Regions from separate parts of the Exiguobacterium sp. SH1S21 genome, predicted to be linked through region 1. Evidence: riboswitches for the same ligand, from Rfam matches in the RefSeq annotation. Region 1 holds a riboswitch; the other holds the start of a gene.

Region 1 (5,475 bases):
GAACGTCCGTCACGCATTGAACGTCCCGGAAGACGCACAAGACCTCGACGGCTTGAACTTCCTTGCCGGTGAGACGATCCAATTCGTCAACGACAAGGCGGCGGAAGGAACGCTTCTCGCCCACACGGACGGAAACGTGCCGAACCTCGTCGTCGAATTGCCAGAGATGACGCCATATCATCTCGGATACTTGTTCTACTTCTTCGAGAAGGCGTGCGCGATGAGCGGCTACATTCTCGGAGTCAACCCGTTCAACCAACCAGGTGTTGAAGCATATAAAGCGAACATGTTCGCGTTGCTTGGAAAACCAGGTTACGAAGAACAAAAAGCTGAGCTTGAAAAGCGCTTAAACCAATGATTTGTTGTAGGTCCGCCTCGGCGGGCCTATTTTTTTGTTTGAAACTAGGGTGAGACAAGGTAAAGTGAGAGTAGACACGGGAAAGAAAGGGATGGACTATGTTGACATTCACGGACTACTATCACAATAAAGTCGAGTTGAGCTTCGAGCACTATCCATTTTCGGATACGCCGCTTCACGTCTGGGTCGTCGCCCGCTATGCGGACAAATGGGTGCTCACGAAGCACAAGCAGCGCGGACTCGAATTTCCGGGAGGGAAAGTCGAACCCGGAGAACACGAGGACGACGCGGCGATTCGGGAAGTGTACGAGGAGACGGGAGGCGTCGTCAAGACGCTCCATTATTTAGGGCAGTACCGGGTGCTCGGGCGTGGAGACACCGTCATCAAAAATATTTATTTTGCGGAGATCGAGCGGTTCGAGGATCATCCGGCCGTCGATGAGACCGATGGGGCCGTCTTGTTGGACACGTTACCGACGAACCTGCTCCGTAACGGCCGCTACAGTTTCATGATGAAAGATAAAGTGTTGCCCGAGACGATGAAAGTACTCCATGACAAAAAGTTGGTTTAATCGAGTCGACGTCCTGCCTCCTTATGCGGGATACCCCGTTCATCGAGGTTGGTACGAGACGAGTGACGGGGAAGAAGTCGTCGCCTACACGATCACGCCCAAACGCCCAAACGGCCAGGTGCTGTTTTATTTACGAGGCGGCACCGGAAGGATCGGTGACGTGCGGTTGCCTCGGCTGATGCAATTCGCGGCGAAAGGGTTCCATGTCGTGGCGCCGGTTTATCGCGGGAACCACGGGGGGACCGGGAAAGAGGATTTCGGAGGCGCCGACTTAGAGGACGTCGTGTCTCTGTATGACCGCATTAGCCGGACGCACCAGACGATTCACGCCCTCGGCTTTTCCCGTGGCGGCATGATGGCGTTGTCGCTCGCATCAAAACGTCCCGTCACGTCGGTCACGTCGTGGGCGGGTGTGACGAATTTGGAGTGGACGTATGAAGAACAGCGTTCGATGCGGAAAATGTTGCGCCGGATGACCGGGGGAGACCCGGAGGCGGTCCATGAGGCGTATGTCGAACGGTCTCCGCTCTTCAAAGACTGGCAGGCGCCGACGCTACTCATTCATGGGACGGACGACGAGCAAGTCCGGCTTCGTCATGCGACCGCCCTCGCCGACAAGATCGGTTCGCAAGCAGAGCTTTGGATCTTGCCGTTCGCCCATCAGCTCCCGTTCTGGGAAAAATGGAAGACGACGGACCGAGCGATGGATTGGATGTTGGCGATTGCAAGAAAAAATGACTAGTGCCCGAGCGGGGTACTAGTCATTTTGAGTTAAAAGACGATTGGGCCGGCAGCGATGACTTTCTCACTCGCTTTCGTGAATCGTTTAAAGTTTTGTTGGAACTTCAAGGCGAGCGCTCGTGCTTCGACATCGTAATGAGCTGTATCTTTCCAAGTGTCACGTGGGTTGAGCACGTCTTGTGGGACGCCATCGATATGGACCGGGATGTCGACGTTGAAGATGTCATGCTTCACAGTGTCGACGTCACGCAATTGACCGTTGATCGCGGCGTTCACCATGGCCCGTGTGTAGCTGAGCTTCATACGTGACCCTTCACCGTAAGCCCCGCCGGTCCAACCCGTGTTGACGAGGTAGACGTCGACGTTATGCTGCTCGATCAACTTACCGAGCATGTCGGCGTACCGTTCCGGGGCGAGCGGCAAGAACGGTGAGCCGAAGCAAGTCGAGAACGTTGCTTGTGGCTCGGTCACGCCGCGCTCCGTCCCGGCTAGTTTTGACGTGTAGCCGGATAGGAAGTGATACATCGCTTGCTCTTTCGTCAACTTGCTGATCGGCGGGAGCACCCCGTAAGCATCGGCCGTCAAGAAGACGATCGTGTTCGGGTGGCCGGCCCGTGAAGGGAGCATCGCGTTATCGATAAATTGAATCGGGTAAGCTGCTCGCGTGTTCTCGGTGAGCGAGATGTTTTTGTAGTCGGCTGAGCGGTCTTCGTTCAAGACGACGTTTTCAATCAACGAGCCGAAACGGATGGCGTCATAAATTTGCGGCTCGTTCTCACGCGACAAGTTGATCGTCTTGGCGTAGCAACCTCCTTCGATGTTGAAGATGCCGTCTGGTGACCAACCGTGCTCATCGTCACCGATGAGATGACGTTCCGTATCGGCCGAGAGCGTTGTCTTGCCCGTGCCCGATAGTCCGAAAAAGAGCGCCGTCTCCCCGGCGTCCGAGACGTTGGCCGAGCAATGCATCGACAAGACGTGCTGTTCAGGTAATAGGAAGTTCATGACCGAGAAGATTGATTTTTTGATTTCGCCGCCGTATTCTGTTCCCCCGATCAGAATGGTACGCTTGGCGAAAGAAACGAGGATAAACGTTTCTGAGTTTGTCCCGTCAACTGTTGGGTCGGCCTTGTAGCTCGGCGCATAAATGACCGTGAATGGGTCAAACGCACCGGCTGTCGGCCACTCCCGCAAGAACAACTGCTTCGCGAACAAGCTGTGCCACGCGTACTCGGTGATGGCGCGTACCGGTAGCGTGTAGTGCTCATCTGCTCCAGCCGAAGCTTCGAGATAATACAGCTTCTGTTTCGTCTCGAGATGGGTGAGGACTTTGTCGAGAAGAGCGGTAAATTTTTCTTCTGCGATCGGCTGATTGACCGGCCCCCAATCCACTAACGAGTTGCTGACTTCATCTTGGACGACGAATTTGTCTTTCGGTGACCGCCCTGTGAATTTCCCTGTACTGACCGATAAAGCCCCGTCTTTCGTCAGTACGCCTTCACCGTTACGAATGGCTTCTTCCACCAATTCTGGAACCGTTAAGTTCCGTAATACATCGGCACCTTTAATTAATTCTTCGATTTTCAGGAGCGTAGTCGCCATCCTGAATCCCACCTTTCCCCTAAATAGATGTGGATGAAATCCGCATACTTCCGCGTTTGATTAGTATGACATTTTTATTATATGTGACACACTAATCAAAAACAAGCATTTCTTTACCCTTTAAAGTAAGCGCTTTCTTACAAGGACATTCTAACATATTCTGTATAAGCGGGGAGTGAAAAAACGGAAACCGTCAAAAAAATGTTTGATATTTCACAAACATAAATGATTTCCGTGATTACGAAGAAATTTACAAATTAAGCAGATACGCTTGACAGAACGGTATGGCATTTATATGATGGTGTTCGTAACGGATACTCTTATTCTGAGCGGTGGAGGGAACAAGGCCCTACGAAGCCCAGCAACCGTCCGATCCTGTAGTTTTTTTCGGAAAAGGTGCTATCCTGAAGCGAAGCGACAGCTTCGAACGATAAGAGGGTAAGGAAGAACGATTCAACCTTTCCCATTGAACGTGGCGAAAGGTTTTTTTCATTACCGTCCCAAAGCAACGCGTAAGGGGAACGAGTACCGTCCACACATCACCCTTATTAATAGGAGGTTTTTCGAAATGTCAAACTTGAACCGTCGACTTTTCACTTCGGAGTCCGTCACTGAAGGACATCCGGATAAAATTTGTGACCAAATCTCAGATGCGATTTTGGATGCCATTTTGGCTGAAGATCCAAACGCCCGCGTTGCGGCTGAGACGTCTGTCACGACAGGTCTCGTGCTCGTAGCTGGTGAAATCACGACATCGACTTACGTGGATATCCCGAAAGTTGTACGTGAAACTGTTCGTGAAATCGGCTACACGCGTGCCAAATATGGTTTTGACGCTGAGACTTGTGCTGTACTCACAGCAATCGACGAGCAGTCGGCAGACATCGCCCTCGGTGTCGACCAAGCGCTCGAAGCTCGTGAAGGTCAAATGACTGACGAAGAGATCGATGCGATCGGTGCCGGTGACCAAGGCCTCATGTTCGGTTATGCAACGAACGAGACACCTGAACTCATGCCGCTCCCGATCTCACTCGCTCACAAATTGTCACGTCGCTTGGCAGAAGTTCGCAAAAACGGAACGCTTGCTTACCTTCGTCCAGACGGTAAGACACAAGTAACTGTCGAATACGACCAAGACAACAACCCGGTCCGTATCGATACGATCGTCATCTCGACACAACATGCAGAAGACATCACGCTCGAGCAGATCCAAGCGGACCTTAAAGAACACGTGATCGAAGCAGTCATCCCGGCTGAACTCATCGACGCCGAGACAAAATACTTCATCAACCCGACTGGCCGTTTCGTCATCGGTGGACCACAAGGTGATGCAGGTCTTACAGGACGTAAAATCATCGTCGACACATACGGTGGATACGCTCGCCACGGCGGTGGTGCGTTCTCAGGTAAAGATCCTACCAAAGTTGACCGTTCGGCAGCATATGCGGCCCGCTACGTGGCGAAAAACCTCGTGGCAGCTGGACTTGCTGACAAAGCGGAAGTTCAACTTGCATACGCGATCGGTGTCGCACACCCGGTTTCAATCGCGGTGGACACGTTCGGCACTGGTAAATTGAGCGAGACTGAACTCGTTGAACTCATTCGTGAGAACTTCGACCTTCGTCCGGCCGGCATCATCAAGATGCTCGACCTTCGTCGCCCGATCTACAGACAGACAGCAGCTTACGGACACTTTGGTCGCACAGACGTTGAACTCCCATGGGAGCAAACGGACAAAGCGGCAGTGCTTGAAGAAGGCGCAAAACGTTTCGCATAAGCACAAAAAGACGACCTTTCGTGAGAAAGGTCGTTTTTTATTATGCTTGTGGTTTATTTTCGTTTGTTGCGTTCTCGTTGCCAAGTGCCGTATCTTTCGCCTCGACGACTTTCTCGCCAATATCTTGCAAATCTGATTTTGCTTCCTGGGCTGTCTCGACGACTTTGTTCACGTCTTGTTTGACCGTGTCGACTTCACCGACAACTTTTTCATAGACGTTTTGCACATCGGTCGATACTTCTTGAATCATACCTGAAGCCGATTTCACTTGCTCGATGACTTGAGACGCTTTACCGGCCGGATCTTCTTTGATCGTGTCGACGAGACCGCCGACAGACGACTTCGCATTCGTGAGTGACTGTTTCGTCGTCTCACGGTTCGACGAGCTAAGTAGGGCGATCAGACCGCCGACGAGCGCACCGAGA
Region 2 (5,475 bases), on a different contig from region 1:
CGTCCTTTGATCCCGAGATCCTTACAATACTTGAGGTGTTGTTGTGTCAGTGTTTCTGGGTCCTCGATGTTGACGTACTTATAGTACAGTAAGACCCGCATTGGTTTTGTTTCCATGTTATTGCTCCCCTGTGTTCAGTTTTTTGCAGGAAAACGAACGTTGGGTTGTGTCGTTCGACGAATGAACTTGCCTGCAACCACAAGTCCATTATTATATGATAGATATCACAGTGAAATTTCGCAAATACTTTTTATTTTTTTTTGAGGAGAGCAGGGGGATGAGTCCTCTTGAACGAATTCGGGTAAAAGGTAGTAACGAAAGCCGAAGGTGGAAACTGAAATGCTCACATCACTCCAACAATATATATTGAACATCATCGAATGGCTCCAAGGATTGCCGGGAGGTCCTTGGGCTGGACTCGGGGCCCCGTTCCTAGAAGCGATTTTCCCGTTCCTCCCGCTCGTCTTGATCATCTCGGCGAACGCGGCCACGTATGGCTTCTGGCTCGGTGTGCTCTTATCGTGGATCGGCAGCTTGGCAGGGACACTCCTCGTGTTCGCCGCCGTCCGATACGTGTTCCGCAAACCGATGACGCGTTGGCTCGAAAAACATAAACAGGGTGTCTATTGGCTCGATCGCATCAACCATATGAGTCCAATCTCGCTCGGATTCTTATATTCGTTGCCGTTCATCCCGGTCAGTTTGATCACGTACTTACTCGCCTTGATTCAAATGCCGCTCCGGACGTTCGTATTAGCGGCCGGATTCGGGAAACTGCTCGTCGTCGTCATCTTCTCAGTCATCGGTGATCAGTGGCAAGAGTTCATCCAAAGCCCGTTCCGCTTGTCGATGCTCGGCTTGCTCTTGCTCGTGTTGTGGGCGATCAGCCGGGGGCTCGAAGAACTTCTCAAACGGCGCGCCTTCAAAAAACGGAACGAAGAGCTCAAACGTAAACGTGAAGCGAGAACATAAAAATCCTCGAAGGCGACCGCCTTCGAGGATTTTTGCTTAGTTGGTTTTTTTGAAACGTGGGAAGTTGAAAACGATCGCCAAGCCTCCGCAAATGAACAGGAGGAACGGATAGAACATATACGGGACGAGGGCGGGGGACGCCGTGTTCGTCAACTCGGCGGCGATGAGGAGCTGCGCCCCGTAAGGCAGAAGTCCTTGTACCCCGCACGAGAAGATGTCGAGTACGCTCGCTGACTTTTTCCGTTCGATGTCATACGTATCGGCGATATTCGCGGCAAGCGGGCCTGCTACGAGAATCGAGATTGTATTATTCGCCGTCGCGACGTTCGTCGCACTGACGAGCCCGGCGATGCTCCATTCCGCACCAGCCCGGCGTTTAATCCGTGACGTGAGTGCGTCTCGTAAATATGTGAGTCCACCGTTATGCGAGATGAGTCCGACGAGTCCGCCCATGAATAACGTCAAGAGCGAGATCTCGGCCATGCCCATCATGCCGTCGGCCATCGCCGTGACGTAAGACGTGACGGCCAAGCTTCCGTCAATCAGCCCGATGATGCCAGCGAGCGCGATGCCCCCGAGCAAAACGAGGATGACGTTCAGTCCGGTCAAGGCGAGGACGATGACGGCGAGATACGGAATCAATTTGTACCATTCGAACGCGGCCACTTCAATCGTCGATTCTCCGCTTGAGAGAACGGCTAACAGGACGGTCGTGATGATTGCGGCCGGGAGCACGATCCAAAAGTTGGTCCGGAACTTGTCGCGCATGTTCGTCCGTTGTGTCCTTACGGCAGCGATTGTCGTATCCGAGATGAACGACAAGTTGTCTCCGAACATGGCCCCGCCGACAACGGCCGCGGCCGCGATTGCGATATTGACCCCGCTCTCTTGATGGATGCCGAGCGCGATCGGGGCGAGCGCGGCAATCGTACCGGTCGATGTGCCCATCGCCATCGAGATGAAAGCAGCGATGACGAACAGTCCGCTCAGTAAGAGTGACGGCGGCAGGAACGTCAAGGCCGCGTTGACCGTCGCGTCAATCGCACCGATTGCACCGGCGACGCTCGAGAACGCGCCGGCGAGCAGGAAGATGAATATCATGATCAAGATGCCTGGATTGCCGGCACCTTGGGCGATGCGCTCAACGGTCTGAGTGACGCTTCCTTTCGTCATCATCGCAGCGACAATTAAAGCGATCAACGCCGCGATCAGCACCGGGAACTTGTAAAAGTCGCCATAATAAATACCCGCCCCGATGAAGAAGACGAGGAAGACGAGCAAGGGCAAGAGCGCCCATTTGTTAGCTGTTGGTTGTTCCAATCGATTCACCTCATTTCAAAGAATAGAAAAAAAGAGCCTTCCGAAAAAGGCTCTCTCTGTAAGAGACACCCTTTTCATCTTTCGAGCAGAACGCTCGCTGGATTTGGCACAGGTTACCCGCTGCCGAGACATCTAAGGGCCAGTCCCTCCGTCTCTCTTGATAAAAAGTCGTCATGATGTAGTTGTTAGACACGTTTCCTAACGTACCTGTTTCAAATCGGGTTGTCAACAGAAATCCCCCTGCGCCAGTGGACGCGGGGGGAAGTCATGTCGTCAAAAAGTTGTAATGGGCGACGCGGTTACGACCGGCGTACTTGCCGCCGACGTAAAGAGCCCGGTCAGCGTTACGGATCGTATCGTCAAGCCGTTTGTCGCCGAACGCTTGAATCGTATCGACACCGATCGAGGCGGTCACGGGAATATCGACCCCATCGACACGGAACGGCTTATCTTCAATCTTCTGCCGAATCCGTTCGGCGATATCGACGGCTTGGTCGACGTCGCAATGATTGAGCAGCAAGATGAACTCCTCGCCCCCGTAACGGGCCGCAAAGTCATCGGTCCGGAGCACTTGCCGGATTCGCCGCCCGAACTCTTGGAGCACGTTGTCTCCGACTTGGTGACCGTGCGTGTCATTGATTTTTTTAAAGAAGTCGATGTCGAGCATCGCGACCGAGATCGGGTACATCGAGCCGTCCGAGATTTGTTGAATCCCATACTCGTAGAACGCGCGCGCGTTGGCGAGCAGCGTCAAGCTATCGGTGCGGCTTTCCGTGTATAGGCGGTCGCGTTCGTGGCATCGGCTGATCGTTCGGTTGAACGATTTCAACAGTTTTACCATCTCGTTTTGAATGATGGGCGGATAGCCATAGACGTGTTCACCGATCATGACGATACGTGTCCGAATCCCGTCAATCTCTTCTGACTGGACCGAGATGAAGCTGTGGTAATCGTCATGAAACGCATCTGACAACGCTGCGTCCCATTCGAAGCGCATCTCATAATCGACAGACTTGGCGTGTGGATGGCGCGCATCCATCAAGTCGAAGACGAGCGGACGGTCGATCGGCTGTCGCGTCAACAAATCGAAATAGAGCGTTCGGTCGAACAGGACGAACTCGACAAACCCTTTATCATATTGGTTGAGGCGTTCACATTGACTCAAGAACACTTCAATCGCCTGGGCCTCGCTTTGAGATAGGGAGACGGCCTCTTTCGCTTCATCGTACTGTTCGATCAATGACTTGAACGCGTCTTGGCGCCCTTTTTGAATCATCAACCGCTTAATAAAGAACGTGAGGGCGGCCGCAATGCTGCTGACGACGAGCAAGTTTGTCTCACGGAAAAACGACGCGGCAAAGATGAAGACGAAACTGACGATATATGTGTAAAAAGCGATGTTCAGAAAATCTCGGACCGGAATATCAACGCGGAACCACCAGCCGACTTGATATTTTTGGACAATCGTGTTCAAGATGATGGCGCTGATCAGACCAAGGAGCGGGACAAACGAATCCTGCGAATAGAAGCCAAGACCGGTCTCACCGCCGAGTGCCAAGTAAACACTTGCCGGGATGGCGATTTCTAAAAATGACGTGATCGCGTTCCAAGGATAAGTGAACCGGAAGCGGCGGAGCGCGACGCGCGGTTTTAAGTTGGCGAACTGAAAGACGAGGAGTCCAATTTGGTTGACGAGGAGCGCCGTCTCAAAATCAAAGAATAAAAAGATGATGAGGACGATGCTTTCTGAAAACGTGAAATAGACGCCTTTCCGTTCAATCGAGTCCATTTGGAAAATGATGACGAGCAGCGCGATCAAGATGAACGGAAGCGGCTCGATCGCCGGAACATCAAGGACACCGGTTGTAAACAAAGTGATGGTCAGTAAAACGATCAAACTCCAAATGCTCCAACCGAGGACGGACATCTTGCGAAAATGATTCATAGTTCCCTCCTGTGTGGGAAAAGTCTTCTCATATGTATGGTAGGAGATTCGGCACGGTTGCGCCCGAGTCCTGCCTATTCATCATAATGGCTGAATTCTAGCATTGAGTCTACATCAAATATCCTCTATAATGAAGTTGCTTTTCAACCACATAGACGAAAGTCGATGAAAAAGAGAGTAACGATCGTTTAGTCAACAAAGCGACCTAGGGATTGGTGAGAGCCTAGGCTGACAAACATCGCGAAACGCACTTTTGAGATGCTATCCGAAGCGAGTAGGCGTAGCCGGGGGCCCCCCGTTATCACCGTTAAAGTGGTCTGTGTAAAACAGGCAAGAAGAGTGGTACCGCGGGCCAACCCGTCTCTTTGCATCTGTGCAAAGGGCGTTTTTTTTATGACTAGATTTGAAGGAGGAAATTTACATGAGTTATGAACGCAAGTATGCGGAGGCTCTGTCACGTGTCATCGGTGACGAACTCACGCTCGACCAGATTGAGGCATTGATTGAAAAACCAAAACATGAGGCGCACGGGGATCTCGCGTTCCCATGCTTCCAACTCGCCAAGGCGTACCGGAAAGCGCCGGTCATGATTGCGACTGACATCGCCGGTGAATTGAACGACGAACTGTTCACAAAAGTTGAAGCGGCCGGTCCATACGTGAACGTCTTCTTGAGCCGTGGCGTCGTCTCGCAGGAAATCATTAACGTGGTTCTCGACGAGCAAGCGGATTACGCAACGCATGCAACACGCAACGAGACGATTGTCACGGACTTCTCATCACCGAACATCGCCAAACCGTTCTCGATGGGGCACTTGCGCTCGACGGTCATCGGTAACGCCATCAACCAGATCGCCCGCAAAAACGGCTATAACGTCGTCGGTGTCAACCACCTCGGCGACTGGGGTACACAATTCGGGAAACTCATGGTCGCTTATAAGAAGTGGGGCGATGAGGAAGCGGTCCGGGCAAATCCGATCGCTGAGCTCTTAAAGCTATACGTTCACTTCCATGAAGAAGCGAAAACCCAACCTGAGCTTGAAGACGAGGGCCGTGCTTGGTTCAAAAAGCTCGAGGACGGTAACGTTGAAGCGACCGAACTGTGGACATGGTTCCGTGACGAGTCGCTCAAAGAGTTCCAAAAAGTATACGATCTCCTCGGTGTCGAGTTCGACAGCTTCCACGGTGAAGCGTTCTACAACGACAAGATGGACCGGATCGTCGCCATGCTCGAAGAGA

The links. Region 1 has a riboswitch for S-adenosylmethionine ahead of metK (methionine adenosyltransferase). Riboswitches for the same ligand answer to the same signal wherever they lie in the genome.
Region 2: linked by a shared signal. The riboswitch ahead of EVJ24_RS13705 (Na+/H+ antiporter NhaC family protein) and the one ahead of metK (methionine adenosyltransferase) in region 1 are both predicted to bind S-adenosylmethionine.

What each region holds. Positions count from the first base shown of each region.
Region 1 covers NZ_SJUY01000008.1:157,868-163,342, forward strand. Annotated here, with positions in the region: gene EVJ24_RS11925 (glucose-6-phosphate isomerase) at 1-358, shown strand, start outside; gene ytkD (RNA deprotection pyrophosphohydrolase) at 457-930, shown strand; gene EVJ24_RS11935 (alpha/beta hydrolase family protein) at 911-1,672, shown strand; gene pckA (phosphoenolpyruvate carboxykinase (ATP)) at 1,702-3,273, opposite strand; SAM riboswitch class I at 3,591-3,710, shown strand; gene metK (methionine adenosyltransferase) at 3,842-5,050, shown strand; gene EVJ24_RS11950 (YtxH domain-containing protein) at 5,091-5,475, opposite strand, start outside.
Region 2 covers NZ_SJUY01000012.1:11,292-16,766, forward strand. Annotated here, with positions in the region: gene trhO (oxygen-dependent tRNA uridine(34) hydroxylase TrhO) at 1-116, opposite strand, end outside; gene EVJ24_RS13700 (TVP38/TMEM64 family protein) at 340-972, shown strand; gene EVJ24_RS13705 (Na+/H+ antiporter NhaC family protein) at 1,009-2,292, opposite strand; SAM riboswitch class I at 2,364-2,459, opposite strand; gene EVJ24_RS13710 (GGDEF domain-containing protein) at 2,558-4,237, opposite strand; T-box leader at 4,394-4,605, shown strand; gene argS (arginine--tRNA ligase) at 4,659-5,475, shown strand, end outside.